Regions from separate parts of the Serratia sp. GW822-FHT06E05 genome, predicted to be linked through region 3. Evidence: predicted binding sites of a transcription regulator. Region 3 holds the regulator's gene; each other region holds the start of a gene.
The links. Region 3 encodes LexA, which represses DNA repair genes until DNA is damaged. Its sites were predicted from a motif close to TNCTGTATGTACATACAGNA; they were not measured.
Positions count from the first base shown of each region.

Region 1: umuD (translesion error-prone DNA polymerase V autoproteolytic subunit) is a predicted target of LexA. The motif match lies at 1,804-1,823, and genes of this name have one in related genera.
Region 2: sulA (SOS-induced cell division inhibitor SulA) is a predicted target of LexA. The motif match lies at 1,304-1,323, and genes of this name have one in related genera.
Region 4: dinB (DNA polymerase IV) is a predicted target of LexA. The motif match lies at 2,006-2,025, and genes of this name have one in related genera.

Region 1 covers NZ_JBXALM010000002.1:304,864-307,996, reverse strand. The annotation lists gene flhA (flagellar biosynthesis protein FlhA) at 1-1,225, shown strand, start outside; gene AC1RKC_RS09045 (flagellar protein FlhE) at 1,225-1,629, shown strand; gene umuD (translesion error-prone DNA polymerase V autoproteolytic subunit) at 1,840-2,274, shown strand; gene umuC (translesion error-prone DNA polymerase V subunit UmuC) at 2,258-3,133, shown strand, end outside.
Region 2 covers NZ_JBXALM010000001.1:1,035,320-1,038,452, reverse strand. The annotation lists gene ompA (porin OmpA) at 1-417, opposite strand, end outside; gene sulA (SOS-induced cell division inhibitor SulA) at 776-1,282, opposite strand; gene AC1RKC_RS04990 (TfoX/Sxy family DNA transformation protein) at 1,515-2,174, shown strand; gene yccS (YccS family putative transporter) at 2,175-3,133, opposite strand, start outside.
Region 3 covers NZ_JBXALM010000003.1:399,682-402,814, forward strand. The annotation lists gene dinF (MATE family efflux transporter DinF) at 1-1,338, opposite strand, end outside; gene lexA (transcriptional repressor LexA) at 1,440-2,048, opposite strand; gene AC1RKC_RS11870 (diacylglycerol kinase) at 2,170-2,538, opposite strand; gene plsB (glycerol-3-phosphate 1-O-acyltransferase PlsB) at 2,687-3,133, shown strand, end outside.
Region 4 covers NZ_JBXALM010000012.1:70,196-73,328, reverse strand. The annotation lists gene pepD (beta-Ala-His dipeptidase) at 1-851, shown strand, start outside; gene dinB (DNA polymerase IV) at 930-1,991, opposite strand; gene AC1RKC_RS22100 (glycerophosphodiester phosphodiesterase family protein) at 2,197-3,081, shown strand; gene nqrM ((Na+)-NQR maturation NqrM) at 3,119-3,133, opposite strand, start outside.

The DNA of each region.
Region 1 (3,133 bases), on a different contig from region 3:
GTTCAACAACCCGCGGGTTATGTTGCTCAGCGCCGCGGTGCTCGGCCTGCTTGGGCTGGTCCCGGGGATGCCGAACCTGGTATTCCTGCTGTTTACCGCCGCTCTGTTAGGGTTGGCCTGGTGGCTGCGCGGGCGCGATCAGCAAGCGCCCAAAGTGCAGGAAGTGCCGGTCACGCAGGATAATCCGCAGGCGGTGGAAGCCAGTTGGTCTGACGTGCAGCTGGAAGATCCGTTGGGGATGGAGGTCGGTTACCGGCTGATCCCGATGGTGGATTTCCAACAGAATGGTGAATTGCTGGGCCGTATCCGCGGCATCCGTAAAAAATTCGCGCAGGAGATGGGCTATTTGCCACCGGTGGTGCATATCCGCGACAACCTGGAACTGCCGCCGGCCAGCTACCGTATTTTGATGAAGGGCGTAGAAATCGGCAGTGGCGAAGCGCAACCGGGCCGCTGGCTGGCAATTAACCCAGGCAATGCGGTGGGCGAGTTAGCGGGGGATAAAACCACCGATCCGGCGTTTGGGCTGGAAGCGGTATGGATTGACAGCGCGCTGCGCGAGCAGGCGCAGATCCAGGGCTTCACCGTAGTGGAAGCCAGCACGGTGGTCGCGACGCACCTTAATCATTTGATTGGCCAGTTTGCCAGTGAGCTGTTTGGCCGACAGGAAGCCCAGCAATTACTGGATCGCGTCGCACAGGACATGCCGAAGCTGACCGAAGATTTCGTGCCGGGCGTGGTAAGCCTGACTACGCTGCACAAGGTGTTGCAGAACCTGCTGGCGGAACGGGTTTCCATCCGCGATATGCGCACCATTATTGAAACGCTGGCGGAGCATGCCCCATCACAAACCGACCCTTATGAGCTGACCACCGTGGTGCGCGTGGCGCTGGGAAGGGCGATCACCCAACAGTGGTTCCCGGGCAACGGTGAAATTCAGGTGATCGGCCTGGATACCCAGCTCGAGCGTCTGTTACTGCAAGCGCTGCAGGGCGGCGGCGGTTTGGAACCGGGCCTGGCGGATCGTTTGTTGGATCAGGCCAAACAGGCGTTGCAGCGGCAGGAAATGCTCAGCGCGCCGCCGGTACTGTTAGTGAATCACGCACTGCGGGCCTTGCTGGCGCGTTTCCTGCGTCGCAGCTTGCCGCAGATGGTGGTGTTGTCGAATCTGGAGATCAATGACGACCGCCAAATCCGCATGACCTCCACCATTGGGGCCGCATAATGAAACACCGTCTGGCGTTAATTTGCCTGTTAGCGCCGTTGAGCGTGCAGGCAGCATCCGGTTCTTGGGTAGCCGACAGCGTCGGCGCAACGCTGGAATATGGTGGTGAGCGGGGGGAATCGCCGGGGTTACGCGCCCCCAATGCGTTGCCGGACGCCAATGCCCGCATCACCAGCGTAAGCTGGCGTTACCGGCTGCTGGCCGATGAGCCGGCGGGCATGCAGGCGCAGCTTTGCACCCTGACGCGCTGCATTGTGTTGGGCGGCGGCAGCGGTAGCAGCACCGGGCTGAAAGGGGAACCGGCGAACGCCGAGCTGCGCTTTGTTTACTACGTGCAGGCGCGCGGCAGCCTGAATCCGCCGCTGCGCGTGATCAGCAATCAGGTGATTGTGAATTACGAGTAAAACTAAAACGACACAAGCCAGGCTCCTCAGGCCGTTGCCTTTGACCTGGTTTTATTCCGTTGCCCCAAAGCGTGTTTAGCGACGGGGCAGGTAAGCCAATTTAAATTGCCTGATGCTTCAACTGCTTTCAGGAATTTTATTATACGCCGCTTGATCGTTGCTGCCGATCATGGATACTGTATATAAATACAGTTATTCGGATCCGCCATGATGCAGTTTATTCACCCCAGTCAGCTCACTCCCGGTTTATTACTTCCCCTCTTTATGGAGCGAGTCCCCTGCGGTTTTCCCAGCCCGGCTCAGGACTATGTCGAAGACAGTCTCGACCTGAATAAGCTGGTGGTGAAACACCCCAGTGCGACGTACTTTGTCCGGGTCAGTGGTGATTCGATGATCGGCGCAGGTATCAGCCACGGTGACTTACTGGTGGTTGATCGTTCCTTGACCGCCGTTCATGGCGACATCGTCATAGCGGCAGTGGCCGGCGAATTTACCGTGAAGGAGCTGCAAACCCATCCACGTATTCAGCTGGTGCCTCATAATACGGATTATTCTCCGATCGTTTTCCAGGCCGAAGAAGAGCTGGAAATCTTTGGCGTTGTGACATTTACCTTGAAATCAAACCGACATGTTCGCACTTGTTGACGTCAACAGCTTCTACACGTCCTGCGAGACTGTTTTTCGGCCAGATCTTAAGGGCAAACCGATCGTCGTCGTTTCAAACAATGACGGATGCGTTATTTCACTTTCGGCGGAAGCCAAAGCGCTGGGCATCAAAATGGGGGCGCCTTACTTCAAAATCAAAGAGCAATTACGGCGCCAGCAGGTCAGCGTTTTCAGCTCGAATTATACGCTTTATGCCGATCTCAGCCATCGGGTGATGCTGACGCTAATCGAGATGGCCCCTGTCGTAGAGATATACTCCATCGATGAAGCTTTTATCGATGTGTCTGGCCTGAGTAGTAGCCTTCCGCTGAGCACCTTTGGCCATCAAATGCGCGATCGGGTGTTAAAGAATACCGGGTTAACCGTTGGCGTGGGTATCGCGCAAACCAAGACACTGGCGAAGATCGCCAATTTTGCGGCAAAGAAGTGGCGTCAAACGGGGGGCGTTGTTGAGTTGTCCGATCCTGAGCGTCTGCGAAAACTGCTGGCGTTAGTGCCGGTGGACGAGGTGTGGGGCGTGGGCCGCCGCATCGGCAAGAAGCTCAGCTTTATGGGGATCGAAACGGCGCTACAGCTTGCTGACTGTTCAACCTGGGTGATCCGTAAACACTTTAATGTGGTACTCGAACGTACGGTTCGTGAATTGCGCGGCGAATCCTGTTTGGCCTTGGATGAGTTTGCGCCCACCAAACAGCAGATCATCTGTAGCCGCTCATTTGGTCACCGCATCACGGCTTATCAAGATATGCGCCAGGCCATTTGTACCTATGCGGAACGCGCAGCCGAAAAGCTCAGGGCAGAGAAGCAGTTCTGCTGTGTGATCAGCGTCTTTATGCGA
Region 2 (3,133 bases), on a different contig from region 3:
GCCGTAGTTAGCTTTGGAATCTGCACGCCATACCATACCACCCAGACGAGTGTAGATGTCCAGATCGTCGATGATTGGGTAGCTCAGTTTAGCTGCCAGTTGAACGCCCTGTGCTTTGAAAGCACCGTTGTTCACGCTGCCTTTGTAAGGCATACGGCCAAGCCAGTCATAGCCCAGCTCGAAGCCCAGGTATTGGTTCGCCTGGTAACCCAGGAACGCGCCAGCACCCAGTTGATCTTTATGGGTCGGACCATTGCCGATACCATTCTGGTAACCGTTGCCGTAGAAACCAGTGTCATGGTACTGGGACCAGCCCAGTTTAGCACCGGTGTACCAGGTATTATCTTTTGGGGCGGCTTGCGCTACGGTAGCGAAACCAGCCAGTGCCACTGCTAATGCGATAGCTGTCTTTTTCATTTTGCGCCTCGTTATCATCCAAATAGGCAATGAGCTTTAAAGCTGTTTTAAGCCCTTGGTTAAATTCCTTCGCCAAGGTTTGAGCCCTCGTTTGTTACTCGGCCAGTTTATCTGGCGTTATAGAGCAACCTTGGCGATGTAAAGTCTACAACGTGGCGCGAAAGTTACAAGTGTGATGTGATAAAGCTCTAAAAAAAAACGCGGAATCGTACATATTTACTAACATTAACCGGCAAAAAAACGAGCATTTTGACGTTCGTTTTGGGGCGCGGAACCGCAGCCGCACTCGCTTTGCCCCTGATCCCATAAAGGTTCCCTTGAAGAATGATGAAAATGATGGGAAAAATCCTAAATTTACTTAATGATACAAAGAAGAGTGAATTTTTAGGGTGGAACACTGTCCGTGAACCGGGTTTATGTCACGTTGAGGACGCATAATGAACCCATAAGCGTTACCTAATTCTGCCGCACGTCTTAATTTTAGACGATCTTCTTCTGTAAGATCGGGCAGCCAGCCGAGTACGACACTGTAATTTCCCGTCAGTAACGCTTTTTCCATCGCTTCGACAGTGTCCAGCGGACTGATTTGGCTCAGCTGCACCACTTTCCCAACCGGCAGGCCGGACTGCTGTAGCCACCGTTTGCTCAGCTTTTGCTGTGGAGTCAGCCATAACAACCAGCGCGACTGCATGCCCAACTGCTGTAGCAAAGGCAGCAACAGTTGCGCCACTGCGGGCTGATGCTCGTTGTAAACAAGTTCACTGATAAGGCCATTCTTGTTGCCGGCATCTGTGTTTTCTGCAGCATTGTTCACCGCAAAAGAGGTGTGGCTGAAATGGGTTTTGTAGAGTGATTGAGTACGCATAAAGTATCCCGCCCGTAGTGTCACTGTATGTTTATACAGTACATCCAGTTGCCATTAAGATCAACCCAAATCTTCGTGGCACCTCGCATAATCGCGATCATTTTTTATACGATCAACTTTTATGATTGGCATGACCACGGATAGTGCGTATTTTTCTAATTACTTGTTCGCGTTAGTTTTATTTCATTGATACGGGAAATGATAGAACGGTAACCTACACCAGGAGAACGTTATGAAAGGGACATCAACGGGAAGGATCGCACAGGCCAAAGCCTGTTTTTACGCATTGGGCGGTATCACCACACGCTCACAGTTCGGAGGCTATGGCATACTGGCTGACGGCATCATGTTTGCCGTGATCGCCGAAGGAGAGCTTTATCTCCGCGCTACGGAAGGGCTGGAATCTGTCTTCCGTTCGCGCGGCATGGTCAATATGGTCTACTCCAAACGCGGGGTGCCAATTACCATGCGCTATTACTGGGTGGATGAAGCCATGTGGCGAGACAGGGAGGAGCTGATAGGATTGGCCTGGCAAGCCATCCGGGAGGCGCGGCGGGAGCTTGAGGTTAAAGCTGACAATCAGAGTCGATTAAAAACCTTACCGAATATCGACATCAATATGGAGCGCCTGCTGTGGCGAGCCGGTATTCGTAATGTTTATGATTTACGACTCAATGGGGCTAAGCGCAGCTATCTGAGGCTGTTGCAACAGCAAAAGAATTTAGGGCTACGGGTGCTGCTATCATTGGGTGGGGCCATTGCCGGTTACCATCATGCGGCCTTGCCTTCGCAATTGCGCAGTGAACTGACGCAATGGTTCGAACGTACCATGATGTTGCTGAGCCACGGTCACAATCCAACAATAAGGGGCCTGATAAATAGCCCCGAATGATTATGCCGATTTACCTATTTGCGTATTAAGCATCGTCAGTTCCGGCAAGAGTTCAATCACCAACCCAATCTGCTGCAGTACCAATTGATCTTTACTTTCCGGCTCCGGCGTTGCGTGTTGAATACGTTCTGCCAAGCTTTCTAATGCCTGAGTGATGCGCCGGTTGTCCTGCTCCTCCTGGTGCAGGGCACCATCGACATAGCAAACGGCATCATTCAGCAGATCCAAGGTCGCAGGGTTATTCAGGCGTTCACGGTGTGCACCGAGCGCAGAGATATAGCTCAATAAGGTGTGGTTCAAACAAAGCAGGCGGAATGCAGCGTCCTGAATAGCCTTATTAGCCTTGGGATCGGCAGACATATTTGAAATCACCGATGCCAGCTCTGCATCACTGTTGTGCGCATCCCGACGAGCAATACGATACGCAAGGCCGTTGTCTTTGCCCTGATGGTATTGCACCAGAATGGCATCAAGATAACGGCAATTAGCGTTCAGCGTTTTACTGACCACCGTCGGCAATTGACGGAATTTCCAGTCAGGCCAGATAAAGCTGACCGCGGCCCAAGCGATGGCGCAACCCAAAAGCGTGTCGTATACGCGCGGTGCGGCGACTTCGAAACCTTCGCCCAGTAGGTTAAAGCACAGCAATACCAGCAGGGTGATAAACATGGTGGCATGTGCGTACTGCACGGTGCGAAAAGCAAAAAACAAAACGCCGCTAATCACAATCAGCACCAGTTGGCCTTCCACCGAGGGCACAAAATAGAGGATTGGCAGCCCGACAAGAATACCGGCCAGTGTGCCGATTATCCTCAATGCCAGCCTGCGGCGAGTAGCGTTGTAGTTGGGTTGGCAGACAAACAGGCTGGTTAACAGGATCCAATAACCATGCTGCATCCCTGTAAATTGAATAAAGGCATAACCAATACACAGCACCACAGACATGCGAATGGCATGGC
Region 3 (3,133 bases):
TGGATCCGCGGCAAACCAGGTACCGCGCAGCCTGTGGCGGTGCCAAATCCAGCCGAGCGCGATGCCTCGCAGAGAAAGAAAGACCGCCAGCGCCAGCCATAAACCATGATTGCCCAAGACGGGTACGGTCAGCAGCGTTAAACCATAGCCGGCCGCTGCCACTGCCATGCTGTTGCGCATTTCTGCTCCTCGGGTGGCGCCAATAAACATGCCGTCCAGCAAATAGCACCATACGCCCACCAATGGCAGCACCACCTGCCACGGCAGATAGTGGCCGGCCAGCGCACGCAGTTCCGGTAACGAGGTCAAGGCGGCGATAATATGCTGACCGGCAACGGCATAAACCAGGCCAAAGGCCAACGCGACCAGACAGGCTTGTCGGCAAGCCGCACGCCACACCTTGCGCAGTTGGCTATCGTCACGCGCGCCATAGGCATGGCCAGAATGCGCTTCAACCGCGTAGGCAAAACCGTCGAGCGCATAGGCGGTAAAGGTCAGTAAGTTCATCAGCACCGCATTCACTGCCACTACTTCGCCGCCAAGCCGGGCACCGAAGATGGTCAAAGAAGCGAAGCACAGCTGCAGCAGCAGGGAACGCAGCATAATATCGCGGTTCAGCGCCAGCAAACGCCGCAGGTTACCGCGCCAGGCAGTGCGCAGCATCGGCATGGAAATGCCACGTAGGCGCATGACCCGCCAGGACAGCCATAAGCCCAGCAGCAGCGTGGCATACTCAGAAATAGCTGTCGCCGTCGCCGCACCTTGCACGTTCCAGCCCAGCCCCATCACCAGCCAGATATCCAGTACAATATTCAATAAGTTGCCGACAATCAGCAGGATCACCGGCGCACGTACGTATTGCACGCCAAGCAGCCAGCCCAGGATAACCATGTTCGCCAATGCCGCCGGCGCGCTCAACCAGCGGATCTCGAGGAATAATCGGGCCTGCTCCAGCACCGCCTCGTCGCCACCGACGATTTTCAGCGCCAGTTCGATCAGCGGATGGCGCAGCAAGACAATGGCCACACCGGCCAACGCCGCCAGCAGCAGCGGTTGCATAAAGGCGCGCGCCAATCCCTGTGGGTTTTGTGCGCCCAGAGCCTGTGCAGTCAGACCGGTGGTGCTCATACGCAGGAACAACAACAGCATGAACAGGAAGCTGGTCGCCATCGCTCCCACCGCCACACCACCCAGATAAACAGGGCTGTCGAGGTGACCGATCACTGCGGTATCCACCAGCCCAAGCAACGGCACGGTGATATTGGAGAAGATCATTGGCAGCGCCAGGCGCCACAAGGCTTTATCGGTATCGCTGGTGAAGGCGGAGAGCAGGCGCATAGTGAAATGTTCCCGTGGCAATGCGGTTTTAATCGGTCAGAAATGATATCGCCCCAGAGCTGGGGCGATTTAAATCAAAGGGCAGCGTGCAGGCTTATGGGTTAAACCCAGTCGCCGTTGCGGATCACGCCGACCGCCAAGCCTTCAATGGTGAAGTTCTGCTGACGCAGATCAACCACAATCGGCTGGAATTCACTGTTTTCCGGTAGCAGCTCAACCACGTTACCGTGCTTTTTCAGCCGCTTGACCGTAACTTCATCTTCGATGCGCGCCACAACCACCTGGCCATTACGCACGTCCTGAGTTTTATGCACCGCCAACAGGTCACCGTCCAGAATACCGATATCACGCATCGACATGCCGTTAACCCGCAGCAGGAAATCCGCGCTCGGTTTGAACAGTGAAGGATCCACCTTGTAGTGACCTTCGATATGCTGCTGTGCCAGCAGCGGCTCACCGGCAGCCACGCGGCCAATCAGCGGTAAACCCTCTTCATCTTCCATCAGCAACCGAATGCCGCGCGAAGCGCCGGAGACGATTTCGATGACGCCTTTACGCGCCAGCGCTTTCAGATGTTCTTCTGCGGCATTTGGCGAACGGAACCCCAGACGCATGGCGATCTCGGCACGCGTCGGCGGCATGCCAGTGGACGAAATATGATCGCGAATCAGATCATAGACCTCTTGCTGTCTGGTAGTTAGTGCTTTCATTCCGCCCCCTGTTTGTTTATACAGTCTTGCTGTGAGTATATACAGGTAAGTGCGGCTTGGGAACCGAAGAATGAATAAAAATCAGGGATTAGCGACCCGGATCGCAACGAGCTTGCTCTGCTCAGACAAAGTGCTGCCACAGCACCGCGGCCCAAACAAACAGCGCCAAAATAACCGCCAGCAAAACTGCCGCCGACCCCATATCCTTGGCCCGGCCGGACAGCTCGTGATACTCGGTCCCCACCCGGTCAACAATCGCCTCAATTGCGCTGTTGAGCATCTCGACAATCATCACCAGCACCACCGACCCAATCAGTAAAATGCGCGCTATCGCACCCACGTCCAGCCAAATCGCCAGTATGATAGCCAGCACGGTCACCACCAACTCCTGGCGGAACGCCGCTTCGTGCTGCCAGGCAGCGGAAAAACCTTTATAAGAGTAGCCGGCGGCTTTAATAATACGGGTCAGGCCGGTTGCTTGGTTCGTCATGTTTTTAGTGCCTTTCGCAGAGGTAAGTCATAATTAAACAGTCTAGGCCAGGAAGCGCTCACGGCTCCCGGTTTTCCAACACCACAGATCTGCTACCCGGTTTCTGGTATGCTTGCGGCGCATTGCTAACAAGAGGCTTCACGTTGTTATGTCAGGTTGGCGTAAAATTTATTATAAACTATTGAATTTACCACTCAAATTGTTGGTAAGAAGTAAGGTTATCCCTTCAGATCCGGTCACGGAGTTAGGGTTGGATCCCTCACGGCCGATTTTGTATGTTTTACCTTATAATTCCAAGGCGGATTTACTGACGCTGCGCACCCAGTGCCTGGCGCAGGATTTGCCCGATCCTCTCGAACCGCTGGAAATAGACGGCACCGTGCTGCCCAGCCACGTGTTTATTCACGACGGCCCGCGCGTATTCCGCTACTACACGCCGAAAGAAGAGTCGGTAAAACTGTTCCACGACTATCTGGATCTGCACCGCAGTAACCCGGATCTCGATATTCAGATGCTGCCGGTTTCGGTGATGTTTGGCCGCTCTCCGGGGCGCGAAGGCCACGGCACACCGCATCTGCGCTTGCTAAATGGCGTG
Region 4 (3,133 bases), on a different contig from region 3:
TGAAGCTGACGATCAAAGGCCTGAAAGGCGGCCACTCCGGCGCGGATATTCACGTCGGTCTGGGCAACGCCAACAAACTGCTGGCGCGCTTCCTGTTCGATAATGCCGCGGCGTTGAATCTGCGCGTACTGGACCTGAACGGCGGCACCCTGCGCAACGCCATCCCGCGTGAAGCTTCTGCCGTGGTTGCCGTACCGGCAGCTAAGGCCGATGAGCTCAAAGCACTGAGCCAGGCGTTCCTGGCCACCCTGCAAAATGAGCTGTCCGCTAAAGAAAAGAACATCACCGTTCTGCTGGAGCCAACCACCAGCACGTCTCAGGCCATGACCGCAGACAGCCAACAGCGTTTCCTGGCACTGCTCAACGGCACGCCAAACGGTGTGATCCGCATGAGCGACGCGGTGAAAGGCGTGGTGGAAACCTCACTGAACGTGGGCGTAGTGACCACCAGCGACAGCGAAGCAGAAATCATCTGCCTGATCCGTTCGTTGATCGACAGCGGTAAAGATTACGTGGTCGGCATGCTGACCGCGCTGGGCCAGTTGGCCAACGCCAAAGTGGCCCCGAAAGGCGGCTACCCTGGCTGGCAACCGGACGCTGACTCACCGGTCATGCATTTGGTACGCGAGATCTATCAGGATCTGTTCAACAAGACGCCAAACATCATGGTGATCCACGCGGGGCTGGAATGCGGCCTGTTTAAAAAGCCGTACCCGAATATGGATATGGTGTCGATTGGGCCGACCATCACCGGGCCACACTCGCCGGATGAGCAAGTGCATATCGAAAGCGTGGGCCTGTACTGGAAACTGCTGACGGCACTGCTGAAGGCTATCCCAGAGCGCGCGTAATTTGCCGGGTTCGGTGTGCTGAACCCTAAAAAATACCGGGCTGTGCAAGCAAGGGCGCAATATTGCATTGCGCCCTTGTTATTCCCACGGCAGCAACAGCTGGCGCTCAAGCTGCGGATCCAGCAGCGTCACGTGCAAGCCTACCAGCCGCACCCCACGCCCTTCGCGCCTTTCGCTCCATGCCTGACGCGCTACATTGATCAAATCCTCTTTATTCAGTACTGGCCAAACGTGTTCTTGGGTTGTTTGCTGGAAATCCTGAAACTTCAGCTTTACGCCTTGGCGGGCGATATGCAGATCCGGTTTTACCTTGCGCAAGCGCATTTCCAGCTCCGGATACAGTTTGTCGACGATCAGCGCTTCGCACTCTTCCCAGGCATGAATGTCCTCCGCCAGCGTGCGTTCTACCCCCACCGACTTGCGCAGCCGCTCTGGCGAAACCTCACGCAGATCGATGCCCTGACAGCGTTCCCAAAGTACGCGGCCAAATTTGCCAAAGCGCTTTAACAACGCTGCCAGATCGTACTGCTGCACGTCGGCGCAGGTGATCAATCCCACTTCTTCCAACCGTTTGGCGGTCACTTTTCCCACGCCTGGGATTTTACTCAACGGCAGTTGCTGTAAAAACGCGGGAACCTGCGCCGGGGTAATGACGTATTGGCCGTTCGGCTTATTCAGCTCCGAGGCGATTTTGGCGAGGAATTTGATGGGCGCGACACCGGCAGACGCGGTGAGGTTCAGTTCATCGGCTATCGCCTGGCGGATTTGTTCGGCGATCAGCGTCGCCGAGCCGTTGCACTGGCTGCAGTCAGTGACGTCCAGATAGGCTTCATCCAGAGACAGCGGTTCGATCAACGGGGTGTAGCGGGCAAAAATTTCACGGATATGCAGCGAGGCTTCCTTGTACGCCGCCATGCGGCCGGGCAGCAGCTTAAGGTGCGGGCAAAGCTTGAGCGCCATCGCCGTCGACATGGCACTGTGTACGCCATAGCGACGTGCAGGATAGTTGGCGGTGCTGATCACCCCACGCCGGTCGGCGCTGCCGCCAATCGCCAACGGAATATCGCGCAGGCTGGGATCGTCGCGCATTTCTACCGCCGCGAAGAAGCAGTCCATATCGACATGAATGATTTTACGCATCGCCCCTCCAATAACACTGTATAAGTATACAGCCAATAATGGAAAGCTCAAGCCTCGGCAAAACTCGGATCAGCTCGGATAAAACAGGGTTTCACCCAATTATCTTCGACTTGTTAAAAAAGCGTAATTTTTGAATAGTACGCTGTGGCAAATTAATCGCCTCAGTTATTGATAACAATAAACCTTGCACAGGAAGGTGCCCTACATGAAAGCATTATCGGTCTATTTATTCGCTTCAGCATTATCCCTGATATCCCTTGCCGCGAGCGCAGCCCCTGCCATTATTGCGCACCGCGGTGGCACTGCCGACGCACCTGAAAACACTCGCGTCGCAATTGAAACCGCACTGAAAAACGGCGCCGACGCCATTTGGATCACGCTGCAGGAATCCAAAGACGGCGTTATCGTGCTATACCGTCCCTCAGACCTGAAAGCGCTGACCAACCAACAGGGCCTGGTCTCCGCTTACACCGCCGAACAACTGGCGAAAGTTGACGCCGGCTGGTCATTCGCCAAAGGGGAAACGCACCCGTTCCGGGGGAAAGGCATTGGCATTCCTCGGCTGGATGAAATACTCAACGACTTCCCCAAGGTCAATTTCTATCTGGACATCAAGTCACCGGATGCCAATCCGGCCCAGTTCGGTAAAACCTTGCTGGCAACCCTGGAAAAAACCGACAGCCTGAACCGCACCCGCGTTTACTCCACCGATGCCAAATATTTGCAGGCGCTACCGCCGGCTATCAAGCGTTTCGAAACCCGCGATGAAACCCGCGACCTGCTGGCGAATATCAGCCTGTCACACCTGTGCGAACTGAAGCCGGATAACCAGAAGCCACGCTGGTACGGGTTGGAACTGAAACGGGAAGTGGAAGTGGTGGAGAAATTTACCTTGGGCGAGGGGCGCTCCAAGGCGTTTCTGACCTGGGATAAAGAATCGATCGACTGCTTCCGTTCACAAGGCCCGGCGCACATCATTCTGTTTGGTATCAACACCCCGGCAGACTACCAGCAGGCGCTGGCGCTTGGGGTAGACGGGGTGATGGTCAACTCACCGGCCGATGCGAAAAACTTTCGCCAGGCCAAATAACCGATAAAAAAAGGGGCGCTGCATGCGCCCCTTGTAGTCAGATAATCCGGTG